Regions from separate parts of the Mesorhizobium sp. M0678 genome, predicted to be linked through region 3. Evidence: riboswitches for the same ligand, from Rfam matches in the RefSeq annotation. Region 3 holds a riboswitch; each other region holds the start of a gene.

Region 1 (7,177 bases), on a different contig from region 3:
AAGGGTGCCAGCAACATCTATCATCTCGACCCGCATGGGCTCGGCGAGATGCGTGCCTGGCTCGACCGCATGTGGGGCGATGCGCTCGACGCCTTCAAACGGGAAGTCGACAACAGCAAGGAGAAGAGGAAATGACGACCATGATCAAGCTCGCGCCGGTCAGGAAGTCGGTGACGGTGGAGGTGCCGCTCGACAAGGCATTCGATGTGTTCACCACAGGATTCGGGCGCTGGTGGCCGGCTTCGCACTCGATCGGCAAATCCGCCCTGACGACCGCGGTGATCGAACCGAAAGCCGGCGGCCGCTGGTACGAGATCGGCGAGGATGGGTCACAATGCGATTGGGGCGAGGTTCTCGCCTGGGATCCGCCGTCCAGGCTGACGCTCGCCTGGCGCATTGGAGCCGGCTGGCGCTACGATCCGGCATTGCTGACCGAAGTCGAGATCCGCTTTGTCGCGCTCGGCGAGAACGCGACGCGTGTGGAACTCGAGCACAGGCTTCTGGAGAACATGGGCGAAACCGCAGAGGCGATGCGCGAGGCCTTCGAATCCGAGGGTGGCTGGAGCGGTCTCCTGGACCGCTATGCGGCTGAGGCCAAGCGCCACGCCGCCTGATCGGGAAGCCTTCCAGTCCAATACCAGCGAGGCCCTCGCACTGTCGGCCTCGCCGTTTTTGAATCAGTGTCGATCTGCCCATCTGGTTGACCGGGGGGGATACGCTGCCCTTTACCTGCCGCCGCGAAGGTTTGCAGCGCCGCAGGTTTGTAGAACGTCCTCTCCTCCTACCATCCGGTATGCGCCGCGTCGTTTGGACGCGCGAACGGCGCTGTAGCAATTTGTCGTTGTGCATGGTCCTTTCGCAAAATCGATTCCGATTGTCAGGGTCATGCGTTAGACCTGACAGGCACCTTATCCGGAAATCCGATGGCGGGAGGCGCTGGTGGAAGGCCAGGACGAACAGATGACCGGCGCCAGGGCAGCCGAGGAGCGCCGCGCCGACATCTATGACGAGGACGGCGTCATCCTGTCGTCGTTCCTCGCCCAGATCGGTGCCGCGATCGCCGATCGCGATACGCTGACGCTGAAGCGTGAAGTCGACGATCTGCACCAGTCGGAACTCGGCCACCTGCTCGAGGCCCTGCACCCGGAACAGCGACGCGCGCTGGTCGAATTGCTGGGCAAGGATTTCGATTTTTCCGCGCTGACCGAGGTTGACGAGGCGATCCGCCGCGACATCGTCGACAGTCTGCCCAATGCGCAGATCGCCCAGGCGGTGCAGGATCTCGATTCCGACGACGCGGTCTACATTCTCGAAGACCTCGACCAGGAGGACCAGGACGAGATCCTGTCGCAGCTGCCGTTCACCGAGCGGATCAGGCTGCGGCGTTCGCTTGACTATCCCGAAGAGACCGCCGGCCGCCGCATGCAGACGGAGTTCGTCGCGGTGCCGCCGTTCTGGACGATCGGCCAGACCATCGACTACATGCGCGAGGACAACAATCTTCCCGACCGTTTCAGCCAGATCTTCGTCATCGATCCGAGCTTCAAGCTGCTCGGCGCCATCGACCTCGACCAGATCCTGCGTACCAAGCGCTCGGTCAAGGTCGAAGAGGTCATGCATGAGACCAGGCATGCCATCCCGGCCACCATGGACCAGGAGGAGGCGGCACGCGAATTCGAACAATACGATCTTCTGTCTGCCGCCGTCGTCGACGAGAACGAGCGGCTGGTCGGCGTGCTGACCATCGACGACGTCGTCGACGTCATCCAGCAGGAGGCCGAGGAAGATCTGCTGCGCATGGGCGGCGTCGGCGACGAAGAACTCTCGGACAGCATCTTTTCGACCTCGCGCTCGCGCGTGCCCTGGCTGCTGGTCAATCTTTTGACGGCTTTCCTGGCGGCCTCGGTGATCGGCCTGTTCGACCGCACCATCGAGCATATCGTGGCGCTGGCGGTGCTGATGCCGATCGTCGCCGGCATGGGCGGCAATGCCGGCTCGCAGACCATGACGGTCACGGTGCGGGCGCTGGCGACCAGGGACCTCGACATCTACAATGCCGGCCGCATCATCCGCCGCGAAATCGGGGTGGGCTTCATCAACGGCATCATCTTTGCCATCCTGATCGGCCTCGTCGCTGCTGCCTGGTTCCACGATCGCAATCTCGGCGGCATCATTGCGGCCGCGATGATCATCAATATGTTCGTGGCGGCTCTGGCGGGCATCCTTATCCCGCTGCTGCTCGACCGCTTCAAGATCGATCCGGCTGTGGCTTCGGCGGTTTTCGTCACCACGGTCACCGATGTCGTCGGTTTCTTTGCCTTTCTCGGGCTCGCCACATGGTGGTTCGGCGTGCGCTGAACGTCACCTCAATTGACTTTTACGTAAATGCCATGCGAGGCTTTGAAGGTGCCTTGTCCGCCGATTCTGGTACGCGCCTGGGCGCCGGCGGCGCCGGCCAGTTGGAACTCGCGGCGTGGCCGGGGCATTGGAGTGACGATGCGGGAATATTATTCAATCACGGAGCTGACCCGCGAATTCGACGTGTCGACGCGGACGTTGCGCTTCTATGAGGACGAAGGGCTGGTGCAGCCAGTAAGACGCGGCCGCACTCGGCTGTTTCGTCCGTCGGACCGGCATCTCATCCGCCAGATCATGCGCGGCAAGAGGCTCGGCTTCTCGATCAACGAGATCCGCGAAATCATCCAGATGTACAGGGAGCCGCCCGGCGAGGTCGGCCAACTCAAATTGATGATCAAGCGCATCGAGGAAAAGCGCGAGGATTTGCGCCAGAAACGCCGCGACCTCGAAGAGACGCTGGCCGAGCTCGATCAGGCAGAGGAATCCTGCGTCGAGCGGCTGGTGGAACTCGGCGTCACCACATGAGCGTGGCGTCAGCGCCGGCTCAAATCCAGCGCCGCACCCTTTTGGCGTAGTCCCGGTATTTCTTGCCGAATTTGGCCGTCAGCACCTTCTCCTCGCTCTCGATCGTCAGCTTCTGCGTCAGGAACGCCGCGATGACCGCCAGCGGCAGGAACCAGGCGATCCCAGTGACAAAGGCGAGGCTGACCAGCAGCAGCGTGTTGGCGAGGTAGATCGGGTTGCGGCTGACGGCGAAGGGTCCGGTAGTCACCAGATGGTCAGGCACGCCGTTCGGGTTGAGCGTCGTCTTGGCGCGGATCATGGTGCGGATTGCCGTGAACCAGAGCGCGGCAACCGCCACCAACCCCACAAGGCCGGCGGCGAACAGGATGTCGCCGAGAAGATCGCCGATCCACGGTAGCGGATAGAACAGCCCTAGCGCGACGCTGACGATGATGGCGGCGATATAGATCAGCGGCGGCCATGGGATGTGCCCCAGCCTCGGCTGCCCAGGATTTTGCTGCACGGGTTTCGGGTGACTGTCGCTCATTATTGTCCTCCCTCGATTAGCGCGTTCCCGGTTCCGCCGCCTCGGTTTGGGCGGTGCAGGTGCCGGCGAGCTCGCCAATATGCGCCTTCCACTCCGGGGACTGGTCGTTGCTGTAGAGCCGGTCAAGCGAGGCTTCGCCCTGGAGAGTGTCCAGCATGCAGGCACAATAGCTGGAGCAGAACTCGGTGTCGCGTGCCTGCTCGCAGGATATCTGGCAGGATTTCAGAAAACTCACCTCCCTGGTTTCGGCCTGCGCCGGCATGAATTGCGAAAACAGCCAGACCGAGCCGATCAGCACCGGCTGATGGATCAGATAGAAGGCAAGGCTGTGCCGGCCGATGAAGACCAGCGGATTTGCCCAGCGGCCGGGCGCCAAGGCCGACAGCCGCGTCAGCGCGCCGGAGGTGGCGGCGAGCTTGGTAACCGCGATGCCGGCAAGTACGGCGCCGAACCAGGGCAGCAGCGGAACGTAGTCGTTGGAGCGCGGGTTGGTCGCCGACAGGCCGACCCACCACAAAGCCGGATGATCGAAAAGCTCGGATCGCAGGTAGAAAGGCGCAGCGATAACGAGGGCCGCCACGGCAAGCGTCAGCAGCGCCGGGAGGCGCAGGAACGCCAGGCCGAGCAGGCTGGCGAGCGCGATCTCGTGCAATATGCCGAAGAAGATGAAGCCGTCGGGCGTGGCGATGCGGGTGACCAGCGATATTGCGAGCGCTGCCCCGGCAACCATGGCGAAGCGCTTCCAGAAGCCGGTCCAGCGGATTTTCTTGCCATGGGCGAGATAGAGGCTGATGCCGACCAGGAACAGGAAGCTCGAGGCGATGCAGCGCGCGTAGATTTTCCACCAGCCGAAGGCGGTGAGGCCGGGATCGGTGTAGCCGAAGAATTCGAGGTCCCAGGTGAAATGATAGCTCGCCATGGCAAGCAAAGCGATGCCGCGTGCAATGTCGATAGCGGCGATGCGCTTCGACTTCGGTTGATCCTGAACGGCTGCGGTCGGCGTGTCGATGCTCATGGTCTCGCTGTCTTGGTTCAGCCCCGGCAAGACGACTATCACGGTTGCCACCGTCAAAAGAAGCAGGGCCTTGCGTCGCGTTGGTACCGGTCGGCATCAGAGCTGCTTTAGGCCAAAGCCGGAAAGCCTTTGGCCGGCGTGCTGGCGTTTTTCGGACTGGGCGCGGTTTTCGCGACACTCGGCCTGCTGGCGGCGGCCTGAGGCTTCGTCACCTGGCGCTATCTGCCCAAATCGCTTTGATGTTCGAGCGCCGCATGGCGCTCGCGCACCCAGTTGTGGAAGCGGTGCAAGTCGTATTCCTCGGGCATCAGTACGCCGGCCTTGTGGCGCATCGAGCGCAGGCCCATCTGGTTGACCTCGCAGATATCAGCATCCTCCTCCAGCACCTGGGTACCGAAGGCGACGATGTTGTCGATATCCGCGGCCGGATCGGCGAGCGCTTCGGGCGAAAAAAGCCATTCGGCGGTAAGTTCGGTCTGCTCCGGCCCAAGCGGCACCAGCCGCACGGTCCTGACATAGTCGACATGGCCGACGACGAACATCGACGGCATGCTGGTGGCATAGGTCTGCCCGGCGGCACGCTCGCCCGGCGTCAGGCCGGAAAAGACCGAGCCGTGGACGCGCCCGTCGCGCGACCAAGTTTCGGCCCCGGCCCGCAAGCCGCCGGCAAATTCCGGCGCGTCATTGTCGGCGTGGCGCGCCCATTCGGGGTCGTCGTGCCGGCCCATCAGGCCGCGGCCATAGATCGGCACCAGCCGCGACAGGTCCTTGTGGACGCCGGGGCAGTGCAGGCACTCGTTGAAATTTTCCCAAAATACCTTCCAGTTGCAGTTTATCACCTTGCGCAGCACATGGCCGCTCAGCAGCGTTTCCAACGGCCAGTTGGCGAGGCTGCCGGATGCCGGATCGAAGGATGTTTCAGCCGAGCCGGCAGCGTCTTCCGCCAGATTGACGAAGACAAAACCGCGCCACACCGAAAGCGCGACCCGGTAGAGCGGATGATCGGCCTTGTCGAAGCCGTCCGGCAGCGATTTCGACGGCACGCGCACCAGATCGCCGTGCAGCGAATAGGACCAGGCATGGTATGGGCAGGTGATGAACCGCGCCTTCAGCCGTCCTTCGCTCTGCTGGCAAAGCTGCGAGCCGCGATGCCGGCAGGTGTTGTGGAAGGCGCGCAACTCGCCGGTCTCGTCGCGCAGCACGACGACCTCCTGCGTGCCTATGCGGAACGTCCTGAAAGCCAGCGGCTGGGCAAGGTCGGCCTCGCGGCAGACGAGCAGCCAGTTGCGATACCAGATGGCCTCGAGATCGCGCTGATAGGCCGCGATGTCCCAATAGGCTGATGACGGCAGCGTCGGCTCGGCCCGCGTCAGGCCGTTGTAGGGACCGCGCTCATTCGGGCTGGGTTGCATGCCGGCTTCCTCCCCATCCGCCAGCCGACACCCGGCTGCGAAAATTGTCAATCGCGGCGCCGGCCGACCGGGCTTGGCGAGGCGGCGCATTCGCCACACGATCCGGCGGAATTTGGTTTGCCGGGCGCGGCGATTCTGCCTATAGTCGCTGATGTCGTCGGTTCCGTTTGGAACCAAGAGGGAATGCGGTGAGGGCAAGTTGTTTGCCCAATGCCGTGGCTGCCCCCGCAACTGTGTGCGGTAGTCCTCTCCATATGCCACTGAAGGTTCGCCTTCGGGAAGGTGGGGAAGGGCGCTGATCCGCGAGCCAGGAGACCTGCCGGCGACAGGAAACTGACTTCTATGCCCTCGGGTGGAGGGCGAAAGGACAAGACATGAATACCGCTTCCGTTTCGCTCGGCGCTTCCGCCTCCTCGCAGTCGCGTCTCATGCAGCTGGCGCTTGCTGCATTCCTCGGCATTTTCGTCATGGGCTTTGTCGGCTTCTCGCATATCGATGCGGTCCACAATGCCGCGCACGACTATCGCCATTCGATGGGCTTTCCCTGCCACTAACAAGGGGCTGACATCATGACACTGTTTCGCAACGTCGTGTTCATCGCGGCGATCGCAGGGCTTGTGGCCGGCGTGGCTCTCGCCTGCATGCAAGCCTATGCCACGGTGCCGCTCATCCTAAAGGCGGAAGTCTACGAACAGGCCGGCGGCGGCCATGACCATGCCGCGGCACCTGCGACACCGGCTGAAAACGCCGCGGGCATGACGGCTATGAGCAGCGCCGCGCCGGCACCGGCTGAAGCAATGGCTCCGGCGGAAGACGAAGGCTGGGCGCCGGCGGACGGTTTCGAACGCTTCGGCTTCAGCGTCGTTGCCAATATCGTCACCGGCATCGGCTTTGCGCTGGTCCTGGTTGCGGTTTCGGAATTCGCCGGCGGCATCGGCAATTGGCGCCAGGGCCTGTTCTGGGGGCTGGCCGGCTTTGCCGCATTCACGCTGGCGCCGGGCCTCGGCCTGCCGCCGGAACTGCCGGCGATGCCGGCGGCCGACCTTGTCCAACGCCAGTTATGGTGGTGGGCAACAGTGGTGGCGACAGCGGCCGGTCTCGGCCTTATCGTCTTCCGCAGATCGCTGCCGCTGGTGGCTCTTGCCGTGGCGTTGATCGTTGCGCCGCATATCGTCGGCGCGCCGCAGCCCGATAGCTTCGAGACGGCGATCCCGGAAGGCCTGCACCACCAGTTCGTGGTGGCGGTGACGCTGACCAATCTGGTGTTCTGGCTGGTGCTCGGCGCGGTCGTCGGCGTGGTGCGCGGACGCTTCACCGGCACGGCGACCAGCCTGCGCGACA
Region 2 (7,177 bases), on a different contig from region 3:
CCGGTCGACCGTCTCGGCGAATTCCGAGGCGCCGCGCGGGCCATGACGCATCTGGCCGGCGATGAAGCGCGGATTGACGGCGCGTGCCCGCACGACGCGCGACACGGCCTCACTGATCGAGCGCGGCTTCGGTCTTTGCGGGTCCGTGGTGTCGAGCACGATCACGTCGGCGTTTTTGCCGAGCGCGGCAAGTGCTGCCGAAAAGCCGCCGATGAAGGCGACGTCGGCCGAGCCTTCGAGGATGTCGCGGCCGGGGTCGTCGCCGGTATGAACCAGAAGATCGGCCTCGGCGAGGCGATCCTCGAACGCGCCGGGCGCCGAAATGCCTTTGCCCTCGGAGCCGCCATAGGCGTGCGAGGTGGCGGCGAGATAGGTGCGGCCGATCTCTTCGCGCGCGGCCCAGTCGCCGCTCGACAACAAGTCCTCGACGCCCGCGCCGTAAGTGCCCGGCGAGGTGCCGAAAATGCGCGGGCTGATCTTGCCGTCGATGCGGGTCCTAGCGGCGAGCGGGTTTTCCGAATCATCCTCGTCGCGGGTCGCCACCGCGTTGGCCGCGGCGTCGATCAGCGCGATCTGGGTCGGGAACATGTCGCGGAACAGGCCCGATATGCGCCAGGTGACATCGATGCGCGGACGGCCGAGTGTTGCCGGCGGCAGCACATCTATGCCGGTGATGCGGCCGGTGGCGGAATCCCATTGCGGCCGGCAGCCCATCAGCGCCAGGCCTTGCGCGATCTCCTCACCGCCGGTGCGCAGCGAGGCCGAGCCCCACAGGTCGATGACCAGCGAGCGCGGCCAGTCGCCATGCGATTGCATGTAGCTGCGGACCACTTCTTCCGCTGCCACCTTGCCCAGATCATAGGCGGTCGGCGTCGGCATGGTGCGCGGGTCGGCGGTAAACAAATTGCGGCCGGTGGGCAGCACATCGCTCCGGCCACGCGCCGGCGCACCGGCCGGACCGGCAGCGACGTGGCGGCCATCGAGGGCGGCAAGCAGCGCGGTTTTTTCAGCTGCCGCACTTTGCCGCCGTACCGGATCAGCCTCGCCTTCCGGCGAGCGGCCGTAAATGTGCAGGCCGTCCTTGATGGCGAAATCCTTGAGATCGCAGAGCCAGGCGTCGATGCGGCGCAAGGCCTCGTCGGCTGCGTCGGTCCTGGCGACGCCTGCCTCTGAGGCGAGGCCGGTCTTTTCCGCCGTCTCGACGATCAGCTTCGCCAGGCGGTCGCGGCGGCGGCGGTCGAGCCCGTCGGCCTGGGCATATTCGTCAACCAGTCGTTCAAGCCTGTGCTGGTTTTCGTCCAGCCCGGCGCCGGTCAGCGGCGGCGGCAGATGGCCGAGCGTGACGGCGGCAATGCGCCGCTTGGCCTGCGCTGCCTCTCCCGGGTTGGAGACGATGAAGGGATAGATGACGGGCAGGGGACCGGTGACTATCTCGGGAAAGCAGTTTTCGCTGAGCGCCACGGTCTTGCCGGGCAGCCACTCCAGCGTGCCATGGGCGCCGACATGGACAATTGCATGGATGCCGAGCGACTTGCGCAGCCAGAGGCCAAAGGCGACCAGCGCATGGCGCGGCGGCAGCGTCGGGTCGTGATAGTCGGCGCGGCGGTCGGCTGAGCGCCCGCGGTCAGGTGCGAGTGCCACGGTGACGTTGCCGAAGGTGGCTGCGCGGAAGGCGAATTTTGCGGCGGCAGGCGCTTGAACACCCCCCTCTGTCCTGCCGGACATCTCCCCCTCAAGGGGGGAGATTGCGCTGTTGTCTCTGCTTTCGCCAATTACCGAGGGCCTTAAGGGAGAGCCGGTGGCGGAACTGCCAATCTCCCCCCTTGAGGGGGAGATGTCCGGCAGGACAGAGGGGGGTGCCTCGCACAAACTTGTCTCATCTGCCGCATTCCCCCATGCGGCCGTCACGGCAGCTATCGCTTCAGCAGGCAATTCCGCCGAGTACCCGAGATAGTCCTCAAACCCCAACCCTTCACCTCCACGCTCCAGCACCTCTAGCAACTCGCGCGGCGTTTGCGGAATCCTTTCAACGGCGTAGCCCTGTTCGCTCAGGTCGTGCAGCATTGCCAGCACGCTGGACGGCACGTCGAGACCAATCGCGTAGCCGGTGCGACCGGGGGCGCTCGGATAGTCGGGGATCAGGATGGCGAGCTTGCGCTCCGCACGCGGCGTCCGCTGCAGGCGCACGAAGGCCTCGACTCGGTTCGCCACTTGCGCCACGCGGTCGGACTCAGGCCGGTTGGCGAAGGCGCGGAAGGCCAGCGCCGGGTCGGTTTCGCTTTCGCCCTTGAATGAAATGGCGCCGGCCAGGATGCGGCCGTCGAGCTCGGGCAGGACGACATGCATGGCAAGGTCGGCGGGCGCCAGGCCGCGCTGATTGGTTTGCCAGATGTCGCGGCGGGTGGTCGCGACGATGACCTGGAAGACCGGCACGCCGGCGCGGTCGAACAGGGTTTCGACACCGGGCTCGGCACCCGAGGCGAAAGCTGTGGCGGTGATGGTGGCGGCAGGCTTCAGGGTTGCGAGCGCGGTTTCGACAAAGGCGAGCGACGCCGGGTCCTTGAGGCTGGAGACGAACATAGGCACGGGAGCCATGCCGCGGTGGCGCAGGGCTTCGAAAAGCGCGTCGATGGGCGCGACATCGGCCGCGAGCAGCATCGAACGGTAGAAGAGAATTGGCACGGCGTCCCCCTCCCCCTCGAGGGGAGGGTGGCCCGCAGGGCCGGGTGGGGTCGTCACGGCAGTGCGCGACGTTTTGTATAGGCGCGCTTCGGAGAGGACCCCACCCCCGGCCTGCGGCCGGACCTTCCCCTCGAGGGGGAGGGGGACGCCGCGTTCTACGACCCCTAGTCCCGGCTCGTAAAATCCCGCCTTTGGCACGCTAACAGGTTCGGCTACCGCCGCACCCGATCCAGCGAGACTTGCCAGCCTCTGCACCAGCGCCGTCATATTTGCCGGCCCGCCCTCGCGGAAATAGCCAAGCAGGGCGTCCAACTCCTCGCGCGGCAGCGTCGAGCCTTCGATCAGCCGCAAATCCTCGTCGTGGCTCTCGCCCGGTAGGAGCGCCAGCTTGATACCGCGATTTCGCGCGATAACGGCGAGCTGGTCGCAGCCATAGCGCCACCAGTCATAGCCGCCGAGGATGCGGACCAGAATGACCTTGGCGTGGCGGGCGACGCTGTCGATCCACAGGTCGACGGACATCGGATGGCGCAGGTCGCGCAAGGCGGCGAGCCGCATCGACGGCAGGCGATGCGCGTCCGCCTTCCATGCCGCCGCCAGCCCGGCCAGGTCGCTGTCGGTGAAGGACAGCGCCACGACATCCGCAGGCGTTTGCCTGAGATCGACAGGCTCGGCGAGATCGTCGAGCGAGGCGGATGTGGTGGTGAGGATGTGCATCGCGCTTCGTGCTTTGTCAGCCGGCGAGGATACGTTCGATGGCCGGGCGGTTCAGCCCTTTCAGGCCGATGACGACGAGGCGCGAGCGGCGGTCGTCTTCAGCGGTCCAGGCGCGGTCGTAATAGTGGTTGACGCGCGGACCGACGGCCTGCAGCAGGAGCCGCATCGGCTTGCCGCCGACTTCGACGAAACCCTTGACGCGCAACACGTTTTCTTCCTCCGCCGCCGTGGCGACCCGTTGTGCGAGCTCGTCCGGGTTGGACACAGACGCGATGTCGATGACGAACGAGTCAAAATCGTCATGTTCGTGGTCGAGCTCGTCGTCGTGGTGGGTCTTGCGGTTCTCGATGTCGTCCTCGACGGCGAGGCCGAGGCCGAGCAGCACCGACGGGTCGACCTTGCCTTGCGAAGTCGGTACGATCTTCACCGCCCGCGCAACGTGCTTGCCGATGACGGCATTGGCACGGGCCGAGCCGGCTGCGTCCATCAGGTCGCTCTTCGACAGGATGATCAGGTCGGCGCAGGCGAGCTGGTCTTCGAACACTTCCTCGACCGGATCGTCATGGTCGAGCGTCTCGTCCTGCGCGCGCTGGGCCTGCAGGGCGTCCATGTCGTTGGCTACGCGGCCATCAGCCAGCGCCGGTCCGTCGACCACGGCAATGACGCCGTCCACCGTCACGCGGCTTTTCACCGACGGCCACTGGAAGGCCTGGACCAGCGGCTTGGGTAAAGCGAGGCCGGATGTCTCGATCAGGATGTGGTCGACCCTCGGCGTCAGCGACAGGATCTGGTCCAGCGCGGGGACGAAATCGTCGGCGACGGTGCAGCAGATGCAGCCATTGGCCAGTTCGACGATGTTTTCCTCGGGGCAAGTTTCAATGCCGCAGCCCTTGAGAATCTCGCCGTCGATGCCGATATCGCCGAACTCGTTGACGATGATGGCCAGCCGCTTGCCTTTGGCATTTTCGAGCAGATGGCGGATCAGCGTCGTCTTGCCGGCGCCGAGAAAGCCGGTGACGACGGTGCAGGGCACGCGGGAGACGGAAGCGGTCATATCTGATCCTTCAAAAGGTCGAGGGGTGGGATGCGGGCAACGAGGCCACGCTTCAGGCAATCGGGGCGGCCGCGCCATGGAATGAGACCGTCCGTCGCGGTGGCGAAGAGCTTTGCCCCAGCGACGAGATCGGCGCCGCTGGTCGTGGTCAGGTCGCCGAAGACGTAGCTCCAGCAGCCGTCGCGCAGCATGGCGGCGCTGAGCCGGCGCTTGCAGTTGCCGAGGCATTCGACGGTGCGGATATTGATGTTTTCGCCGGAAGCGGCGCGGCGCGTGTCCTCTGCGAGCAGTTCGCCGGCGCGCGGATGAGCGTCCGAACCGGTCTCGTCACGGCAGGACGAGCAGACGATGACGGTAACGCCGGCCGGGGAATCACCATGGCCGGACAATAAATCCGCTGTCTCAGCCGGAAAACTGCTGTCGCGTTCCAAATCAGGCTCCTTGCCCGGAAAACCCGCCAGGCGATCGGATTCTTATGTCCTAGACGGCAGGTCTCCTGGCTCGCGGGTCATCGCCTGGGTGCCGCCTTCCCGGGAACATCCCAGTGGTTTTCGGCCGAGGCTCGTCGCTTACAGTTGCGGGGACAGCCGCGGATTTGAAATCGAGATTTCGCACCGCATTCCCTCTTGGCCCTTGCCGTTGCGGGCAGGGGACCGTCTGGAACGGATTTAGGCTTGTGGGGGTAGTCGTGTCAACGCACGTCTATGACGCGGCGATATCCGCGAGCGGCCGGCCGAGGTCGCCGGCAGCCGTCACCTCGATGCGCTCAAGCCCGAGCCAGCCCTGCATCTGCTTCAATTCCTCGAAAAGGGCGGCTGCAGTTTGCGGCGGGGCGCCGGGCTCCGCATAGGCGGCATGGACGCGCAAGACGCCGGCCGGGCGGTCGGCCCTGAGGTCGACACGCCCGACGATGCTGTCGCCGAGCAGGAACGGCAGCACGTAATAGCCATACCGGCGCTTTTCGGCCGGCGTGTAGATCTCGATGCGGTAGTGGAAGTCGAACAACCGCTCGGTGCGCGACCGCTCGAAGACGACAGGATCGAACGGCGCGAGCAACGCGCGCGCCTCGATCTTGCGCGGCAAACGGGCGTCCTTGTGGAGATAGGCTGTTTTGTTCCAGCCTTCGACGCTCACCGGCAACAGGTCGCCGGCCTCGACCAACTCCTCGATGCGGCCCTTGATGTCGGCGGGCGAGAGGCGGAAATAATCGCGCAGGTCGCTTGCCGTGGCGACGCCATGGGCGCGGGCGGAGATGCGCAGCAATTCGCGGTGAGCGTCTTCGGGGGAGGGCGTTGGCAGACTCAGTATTGTTGGCGGCAGCACGCGCTCCGGCAGATCGTAGAACCGCTCGAAGCCGCGGCGATGCGCAGTGGTGATGCGGCCGGCCCAGAACAGCCACTCGAAGGCATGCTTGGCATGGCTCCAGCCCCACCAGCCGCCCGAACCCTTCTGCCCTTCGAAAGCCGACGCCGCGATCGGGCCTCGTTCGGCGACCTCGCGATAGATGTCTTCGATATAGGCGGCGTGCTCGCGGCCCCATTTGGCCAGCCCGCTGTACATTTCGTCGCCGCGCTCGGCCCGCTGCATGCGCCAGCGCATCAGCGGATAGGTCTCGACCGGCAAGAACGAGGCTTCATGCGCCCAATATTCGAAGACCATGCGCTTGCGCGTTACGGCGGCGTTGTCGAGCAACGCCAGCTTGTAGGGGCCAAGCCGCGAATAAAGCGGCATATAATGGGCGCGCACCACGGCGCTGACGGAATCGATCTGCAGCAGGCCGGTACGGGCAAGCACGCGGGCCAGATGCCGGCGGTCGGGTGTACCGGTGGGTCGCGGGTCATTGAATCCCTGTGCCGCCAGCGCGATGCGACGGGCCATGGCAAGCGAGATTTTTTCCTTCATGAAGGCGGCATCCGGACGATTTTGGACAGAGAAAATGACCTGCGATTCCGTGCCATGCTAGCAGGGTTTTGGCGGCATCCATGTCAGGAGAGAAAAGTGGAGTAAAAAGTGAAGGAAATCAAACAGGAGCGGATCGGACCAGTTTTCCCGGATATGCCGTCCAGCACCGCGATTTGAACAAGGTTTGACTTGCTTCGCCGAAAGCGCTGCGCTAACCCTCGCCGCGTTGCAGCATAGAGCCCCCTTAAAACGGTTCAGTGGTTAAACTGTCACGCTTCCGCAAGTGGGTCCGGTGCTGTAATCAGAGTGGATTGGCCGCAACGGAAAGCTGCAGAATGAACGCATTGTTGAGTTCGTACCTGCCCATCGTCCTGTTCATCGGCGTGGCGCTGGTCGTCGGACTGGCGCTGCTCGCCGCACCCTTCCTGGTGGCCTATCGCAACCCCGATCCGGAAAAGCTTTCCGCCTATGAGTGCGGCTTCAACTCGTTCGACGACGCCCGCATGAAGTTCGATATCCGCTTCTACCTGGTGTCGATCCTGTTCATCATCTTCGATCTGGAGGTGGCCTTCCTGTTTCCTTGGGCGGTGTCGTTCAGTCAGATCGGCATGCTCGGTTTCTGGTCGATGATGGTGTTTTTGGCGGTGCTGACCATCGGCTTTGCCTATGAATGGAAAAAAGGAGCGCTGGAATGGGATTGAACGACAGTTCCGGTACGCTCGTCGCGCCGAAGCCCAAGGGCCTCATCGACCCCAACACCGGCAGGCCGGTCGGGTCCGACGATCCATTCTTCCTGGAGATCAACAACGAGCTCGCCGACAA
Region 3 (7,177 bases):
CGACCTGATGTCCGCGTCGAGTTCCGTCTCCATGCGGAGGTCGATCGGCACATGCAGCATCGAGCAAGAAGGCGCGATCTCGACGCGGTCCAAGGGCCAGCCGGCGACGATCGGTTTGATGCGGTCGAGAATGGCGGGCAGGTTCGCACGCCAGACGTTGCGGCCATCGATCAAGCCAAGCGAGAGCACCAGATCCTTCGGTGCGAGCCGACCCACCGTTTCCAGCTGCTCGGGAGCGCGCACGAGATCAATATGCAGCCCGGCCAGGGGCAAAGAAACTGCGGTTTCGAGATTGTCTCCCAGCGGCCCGAAATACGTAGCCAGCATGATCTTCAACTCGGGCGCGGCTTTTGACAGCTGGCCATAGGCGAATTCGAACGCAGCTCGTTCGTTCGGGTTCAGATCGAGGACAAGCGCTGGCTCATCGATCTGCACCCAGTCGGCTCCCGACAGCTTCAGCCTCTGCAGGAGTTGCTCGTAGACGGGCAGCAGCCTCGGCAGGAGCGCGATGGGATCGAATCCTTCGGCAGGCGATTTCGCCAGCTTGAGGAAGGTGATCGGTCCAAGGATGACTGGGCGTGTGTGAATGCCGAGAGCTTTAGCCTCGAGGAAGTAGTCGACCGGTTTCGTCGACGAGAGGGCGAACGTCTGATCATCGTCGAGTTCCGGCACAATGTAGTGATAGTTGGTGTCAAACCACTTGGTCATTTCCATCGCGGTTACATCAGGCCCATGAGCCGCCTGCTGGTGACCAGCGTGTCCACAATCCTCCGTCTGACCCTGGTTGCCGCGCGCCATTGCGAAGTAGATGTCAAGTGGAACCTCGCCGCTATTCCAGCCGTAACGGGATGGAACGGCGCCGACCATGGCTGCGGTGTCGAGCACATGGTCGTAGAGCGAGAAGTCGTTCGACGGGATTTTCGACACGCCGCGATCGTGCTGCTCCTCCCAGCTAGCGGCACGGAGCGCCTTCGCGGTCGTGAGAAGGTCGGCAGCGGACGATTTTCCGGACCAGTAGCTTTCAAGCGCGAATTTCAGTTCTCGCCGACGACCGAAGCGGGGCACGCCGAGCGTTGCTACAGGAATTTGCTGAGAGACAGTCATGCCAGACCCCGATGGTTGGGGCGTCGGTGACAAGGAAGGCGCTAGCAGGCCGGCACGAACGCCAGGCTGCAGCGGCCACCGAGACACCCCGCCCGTGGACGTAATTCGCCGTGGCAGGTCTCCTGGCTCGCGGGGTCATAGCCTCTACCCGTCTTCCCAAGGCTATTCGCCTCAGTGACATGAGTGGGGTTGGCTCGCCGCTAACAGTTGCGGGGGCAGCGCCGGCATCGCACCGGCTTCCCTCTTAGCTCCGCTGCGGCAGCGCCGTACGGAGAACCACGACGCGGGAGACAATTACAACAGTTCGCTTCTTTGTCAACGCCGCATAAAGAAATGTTTATGTCGTTATGTTAAATTTCCGTTGGCATGTTCCAAAGGTCGCCTCGAAAGCGAAAACTGTGGAAGCCTTGAGCGGCCGGTAAATCAAATCAATGACGCACGGCGCCCTTGTCCAGGAGGATAGGAGTTCGTCGGCTCCCGGCGGCAAACATACCGGCAAGCGCTGTGGTGCTGCTTCCCGCATCATGCGAACGCCACCTCGGCATCGAACTTCGGCTCCGAGGTTCCGACCGCTTCGTCGGTGATCTGCTCGCGACCATATTCGGCTCAATGGCGAGGCTGTTGCCTAGGAAGCTGTTGGCCGTGATGCCCTCGGTGATACGACACAATGATTTCGAGGGGAGCACCCGAGGCCCGGCGCAGCGGCGTGTTGCGAAGTGATCGAGGCCAATGTCTCGACCTGCTTGTTCGCAGCCCACCGGCTCAAGGTAACCGGCTCAAACCAACGGGCCAGCTCAAGTCCTGTCCAAATGAGGCCTGAGCGGCAAATCGTCGTGCACGCGCACGGTTTGGCGTTCGATCTTGTGATGCGTCTTGGGCGGGCAATCGCCACGGTGCAGCGCTTCCAGGCGCGCAACGATTTCGGCGTCATCCTGGGTCTGCCTGTTGTTGTGGCGAACATACTCGACCCAGGTTGGCACATGATAGCACTCGGTCCATAGTTCGGGCTTTTCCAGGTCACGCAGCAACGCCCATTGTCTGGCGCCATCTCGCAGCCGGGCTTTTCGCCACGATGTCATCACACTGAGAAATTCTGGGACATCTCTCTGATCGATACGATAATCGACCATCACCATGATCGGACCGCTTCGTGGCCGCAGATCAAGTTGCAGCGTCGGTTCGCTGAACTTGTTGGTCGGATCCAGATTGAGCGTTTCGAAATCCGGCTGACGCAGAACGATTCCCATCAGTCCACCAATCACAAGAACCACGCTGGCGACGAGGAAGGCTCCCGAAACACCTTGGACATCCGCCAGTTCGCCCCAAAGCCAGCTTCCCGCCGCCATGCCGCCGTATGTGGCCGTCTGATAGAGAGACAGGGCGCGTCCAACCACCCACCGCGGCGCCGAAAGCTGCACTGTGACGTTAAACAGCGAGAATGATTGAATCCAGGCCGCACCGGCCGGCATGAGGAGGAGACAGCTCAGCCAAACGTGCTCACTCCATGCCAGAAAGAAGCAGCTGATCGCCAGTATAAAGAACGCACCGCGAATGACCCATTCGTTGGAGAGAACTTCTCGGACCCGCCCAATGAGGAGCGCGCCGCAAATCGCTCCCAGGCCGAAGAAGCCGAGCATCACGCCGTAGGTGACTGCGGTCCCTTTGATCTGTTCGCGAGCGACCAACGGCAGGAGAGCCAAAATGACAACGGCGGTGAGGCCGAAAATGAAACTCCGGCACATCACCTTGAGAAGGTTCGGCGACAAGAGCACGTAACGGAAGCCCGCCGCCATCGCACTGCCGAAAGCCTCCCGCGGCAGCGCTTGTCGTGCCCGTACCGCTTTCCACCGCAACAGCGCAGCGATCAGAGCGAAGTAGCAAAAGACGTTAAAGAGGAACGCGAAGGCCGCACCGGCTGTGGCCACGATTAGGCCGCCAATCGCCGGCCCGATGCTGCGCATGAGATTGTAGCTCATGCCGTTGAGCGCAACCGCGCTAGGCAGGTGTTCGCGAGGCAGGATATCCCCCATCGAGGCTTGCCAAGAGGGATCGTGCAATGCCCAACCACAGCCGATCAGGAAGGTGAGACCCAGAAGGATCCAGGGTGTCATTTCCCCCGCATAGGTCAGGAACGCCAGGAAGGCGGATACGCAGACAATCAGCAGTTGCGCAGTCAACTCCGGCGACGGTCAAAGTTGTCCGCGAGCGCTCCCGCCGCGAGCGAGAAGATCATGTAGGGGAGGGTGGTCGATGACTGGACGAGCGCCACCATTCCATGGGAGGTGGCGATGCTGGTCATCAGCCAAGCCGCCGCCACACCTTCCACTAGGGTGCCAAGGTTCGAAACGAGTGCAGCCGACCATAGCGAACGGAAGGTCTTGTGCTGAAAAGGTACGAGTGAAGATGTTCTCTTCGCCATTGTGGGAAGCTTCGGGATCGAGCGCGGGGCTGGATTTGTTTCGCCTCACTCAACCATGGCCTCGCCGTACAAGCCAAGCTGCCACAGTGGCGCGCCTGCTAACCCAGAAAACTTGGCGGCCTTACAGGCATGCGCAGGACGCGCGAAGCCGCTCAAATCTCCCCAGATGGGTCAGCCACCGAAGACCGGCATCACTTGCCCGTTGAGCGGCTATACGATAATGCTCCGCGCTAAGCAGGAAGCGCCAAAAATTCGAGCGGCGACTTCATTCTCCTATTCAGGAAGGAACTATGAGGCGGCAGACGCGACCATTCACCGTGGAAGTCAAACAAAAGCGCAATTATGAAAAATCCGCACGTTCCATCTGGGGCAATTTCGACATCGCCGCGGCGATGGCCGAGACAACAAAGGAAGTCGAGCCGTTAAATCGTCAGCTTGTTGACTCTACTGTAGTGGCCCTTGATGCTGAACCTTTGCACAAACCGCGAGTGGAGCATTTCATGGCCAATCCCCTGGAAACCGAGTCAGCAGTAGTTCATAGCGCACCGGCAGACAAAGCGGAAACGCCAAAACCGAAGACGAGAGCGCGGCGGTCGAGGAAGCCAGAAGCTGAGGCGAGCGCGCCTGCCCGCAAGGAGGGCGCCAAGCCGATATCCGCGACCACTGAAGCACCGCCGTCAGCGCGAACAGGCCGAAAGAGCTACTCCGCGAAGGATCGTGCCCAGAAGCTGGCGCAGATCGAGACCTCGATCGGCGGCGGCGCTACTCTCAAGAGCGCGGTGAAGCAAGCCGGCATCTCGGAACAGACATATTATCTTTGGAAGAAGGCGGCGGCGCCGGCGGCGGACAGTGACGGGCTGAAGGATCTCGTCGCGCTCGAGGAAGAAAACAAGCGGCTAAAGAGCCTGCTTGCCGATCGTCTCCGCAAGGAGAATGCGGAACTGAAGAAAAGGCTCGGGCTGGATTAAGGAGGGTGGGCAGCTGGTTCTTGGCTCGCCACCTACAGTAATCCCGCCTGCTCCGCCTCTCGGCGCAGATTCTGCCGTGGCCTTGGGCCGATCTGCTGGATGACCAGTCCGGCCGCCAGCGAGCCGAGATCGCCGCAATCCTTGAGGCTGCGGCCTTGCGTGTAGCCGTAGAGGAAGCCGGCGGCGTAGAGGTCGCCGGCGCCGGTGGTGTCGACCAGCTCGCGGATCTTGCTCGCATTGATGGTCACGGTCTCGTCGCCGCGCACGATCACCGAGCCCTTTTCCGAGCGGGTGACGGCGGCGATCTTGCAATCCTTGCGGATCTGCGCCAGCGCCTCGTCGAAGGACGCGGTCTGGTAGAGCGACTTGATCTCGTGGCTGTTGGCAAAGACGATGTCGACGGTGCCGGAGCGCATCAGATCGAGGAATTCGTCGCGGTAGCGGTCGACGCAGAACGAGTCCGACAATGTCATCGACACTTCGCGCCCGGCGGCATGGGCGAGCTTCGCCGTCTGCCGGATCGCCTCCTTGGCGCGCGGCGGGTCCCACAGATAGCCCTCGAAATAGGTGACCGCGGCGCCCGACGCCTTGCCTCCGGGCCGAGCTCGACGCAGGCGCCGAGATAGGTGTTCATCGAGCGCTCGCCGTCCGGCGTGACGAAGATCATCGAGCGCGCCGTCGGTGGCTCGCCGCTGAGCGGCCTGGTGTCGAAGGCGACGCCCTGGGCATGGATGTCATGCGCGTAGATTTCGCCGAGCGCGTCGTTCGAGACCTTGCCGAAGAAGGCGGCGCGGCCGCCGAAGCTGGCAACGCCCGCCGCCGTGTTGCCGGCGCTGCCGCCCGAGGCTTCGATGGCCGGGCCCATGCGGCTGTAGAGCAGTTCGGCGCGCCTCGTGTCGATCAAATTCATCGCGCCCTTGATGATGCCGTTGGTCTCCAGGAACGCCTCGTCGCACTGGGCGATGATGTCGACGATGGCATTTCCGATACAAAGCACGTCATAGTCCGGCATCAATTCATGTCTCCGCCAAAAACCCACCGGCTTTCTGCCACGCCGGGCGCGGGCGGGTCTGGCCAGTGGGAATGGGCTTTGCGCTTGCCAATCCGTTCGGCGCCAGCCCTCACGGGGCGGCAAGTCCTGCCTCGCGACGCAATTCGTCGGCCCTGTCTGTCTTCTCCCAGGTGAAATCAGGCTCTTCACGGCCGAAATGGCCATAGGTCGCGGTCTTGCGGTATATAGGGCGTAAGAGATCAAGCATCTTGATAATGCCCTTCGGTCTGAGATCGAACAACTCAAGAATGAGGCGCTCGATCCTTCTTTCCTCAACCCTCGCTGTTCCGAACGTGTTGACCATGACAGAAACCGGACTGGCCACGCCGATTGCGTAAGCAAGCTGCACCTCGCAGACGTCCGCAAGTCCGCTAGCGACGATATTCTTTGCGACATACCGGGCCGCATAGGCAGCTGAGCGGTCAACCTTGGACGGGTCCTTGCCCGAAAAGGCGCCGCCGCCGTGACGACCCATCCCACCATAGGAATCGACGATGATCTTGCGTCCAGTGAGACCGCAGTCGCCGCGCGGCCCGCCGACTACGAACCTCCCCGTCGGGTTGACCAGAATTCTGATGCCTTCCGTCTCCAGGTGGGTCGGCAGGACAGGCTTTATGATTTCCTCAATGACGCCCTCGCGGACCGTCTCTTGCGAGACTTGCTCGTCATGTTGGGTCGATACGACGATGGTATCAAGGGCGACCGGGCGCAACCCCTCATAGCGCACTGAGACTTGGGATTTCATATCAGGACGCAACCAGCCAAGCTGTCGTGCTTTCCGGACATCTGCCTGTCGTTTCGTCAAGCGATGCGCGAGCTGGATCGGCAAAGGCATCAAGGTATCGGTTTCGCGGCATGCGTAGCCGAACATGAGGCCCTGATCTCCCGCTCCCTGCTGGAGGTCCTGCCCTCGTCCCTCGTCAACGCCCTGGCTAATGTCGGGCGATTGCTCGGTGAGTGCATGAACGACGGAGCAACGCCGGCCGTCAAAGCCGACGGCCTCATCGTCGTATCCAATATCGAGAATTGTATCGCGCGCAACTTGGCTATAATCCACCCGCGCATCGCTGGTAATCTCGCCAGCCAGAACGACTATCCCTGATTTTACCAACGCTTCACAGGCGACGCGCGCCTTGGGATCGGTGCGGAGGATGGCATCGAGGATGGCGTCCGAGATGTTGTCGGCCAACTTATCCGGGTGTCCCGCGCCAACCGATTCGGAAGAGAACACGAACTGCCTAGCCATGAAATGCCTCACTTCGGGTGTTGGAGTTGTATGGGGCATTTTGCTTAGCCCACCTTACCTGTCGGGGATGCCCGGGACCTCGAACGCAGCGCACGAGTCGGCAACGTCTCTTCGCAGGGAGGCATGGAGATCTTCGTCGTCTGGCTCGCCAGAGGACGGAGTCAATGAAGCGAGCAATTTGCACGGTTTCCACATCGCGCATGCCCATTGACGTCACTGCTGGCGCCCCCAGGCGAATTCCGCTTGTGACCGCCGGATCCCGCGGGTCGCCAGGCACCATGTTAAAGTTTGTGATGATGCCTGCCTTTGCTAGCCGCTCGGCATAGGCCTTGCCCGATAGTGGTCGATCGCGCAGATCAAGGATCAGCATGTGATTGTCCGTCCCCCCG

Evidence for each region. A riboswitch is a leader RNA that binds a small molecule or an ion and turns the genes downstream of it on or off. The one in region 3 is predicted to bind cobalamin.
Region 1: another riboswitch for cobalamin. It lies ahead of NKI29_RS30130 (CbtB domain-containing protein); the one in region 3 lies ahead of metE (5-methyltetrahydropteroyltriglutamate--homocysteine S-methyltransferase).
Region 2: another riboswitch for cobalamin. It lies ahead of NKI29_RS16355 (DUF1636 family protein); the one in region 3 lies ahead of metE (5-methyltetrahydropteroyltriglutamate--homocysteine S-methyltransferase).

Annotation. Positions count from the first base shown of each region.
Region 1 is NZ_JAMYPT010000030.1:31,931-39,107, forward strand. Features, by position in the region: gene NKI29_RS30095 (ArsR/SmtB family transcription factor) at 1-135, shown strand, start outside; gene NKI29_RS30100 (SRPBCC family protein) at 132-614, shown strand; gene mgtE (magnesium transporter) at 961-2,358, shown strand; gene NKI29_RS30110 (MerR family transcriptional regulator) at 2,497-2,883, shown strand; gene NKI29_RS30115 (methyltransferase family protein) at 2,903-3,409, opposite strand; gene NKI29_RS30120 (heparan-alpha-glucosaminide N-acetyltransferase) at 3,426-4,424, opposite strand; gene NKI29_RS30125 (aromatic ring-hydroxylating oxygenase subunit alpha) at 4,643-5,836, opposite strand; cobalamin riboswitch at 5,978-6,174, shown strand; gene NKI29_RS30130 (CbtB domain-containing protein) at 6,211-6,390, shown strand; gene NKI29_RS30135 (CbtA family protein) at 6,406-7,177, shown strand, end outside.
Region 2 is NZ_JAMYPT010000008.1:32,929-40,105, reverse strand. Features, by position in the region: gene NKI29_RS16365 (cobaltochelatase subunit CobN) at 1-3,399, opposite strand, end outside; gene cobW (cobalamin biosynthesis protein CobW) at 3,416-4,453, opposite strand; gene NKI29_RS16355 (DUF1636 family protein) at 4,450-4,884, opposite strand; cobalamin riboswitch at 4,923-5,126, opposite strand; gene NKI29_RS16350 (winged helix-turn-helix domain-containing protein) at 5,156-6,355, opposite strand; gene NKI29_RS16345 (NADH-quinone oxidoreductase subunit A) at 6,691-7,056, shown strand; gene NKI29_RS16340 (NuoB/complex I 20 kDa subunit family protein) at 7,047-7,177, shown strand, end outside.
Region 3 is NZ_JAMYPT010000029.1:38,223-45,399, reverse strand. Features, by position in the region: partial or broken gene metE (5-methyltetrahydropteroyltriglutamate--homocysteine S-methyltransferase) at 1-1,104, opposite strand, end outside; cobalamin riboswitch at 1,200-1,400, opposite strand; partial or broken gene NKI29_RS29935 (MFS transporter) at 1,899-3,523, opposite strand; gene NKI29_RS29930 (transposase) at 3,814-4,491, shown strand; partial or broken gene NKI29_RS29925 (adenosine kinase) at 4,524-5,503, opposite strand; gene metK (methionine adenosyltransferase) at 5,613-6,788, opposite strand; partial or broken gene glyA (serine hydroxymethyltransferase) at 6,843-7,177, opposite strand, start outside.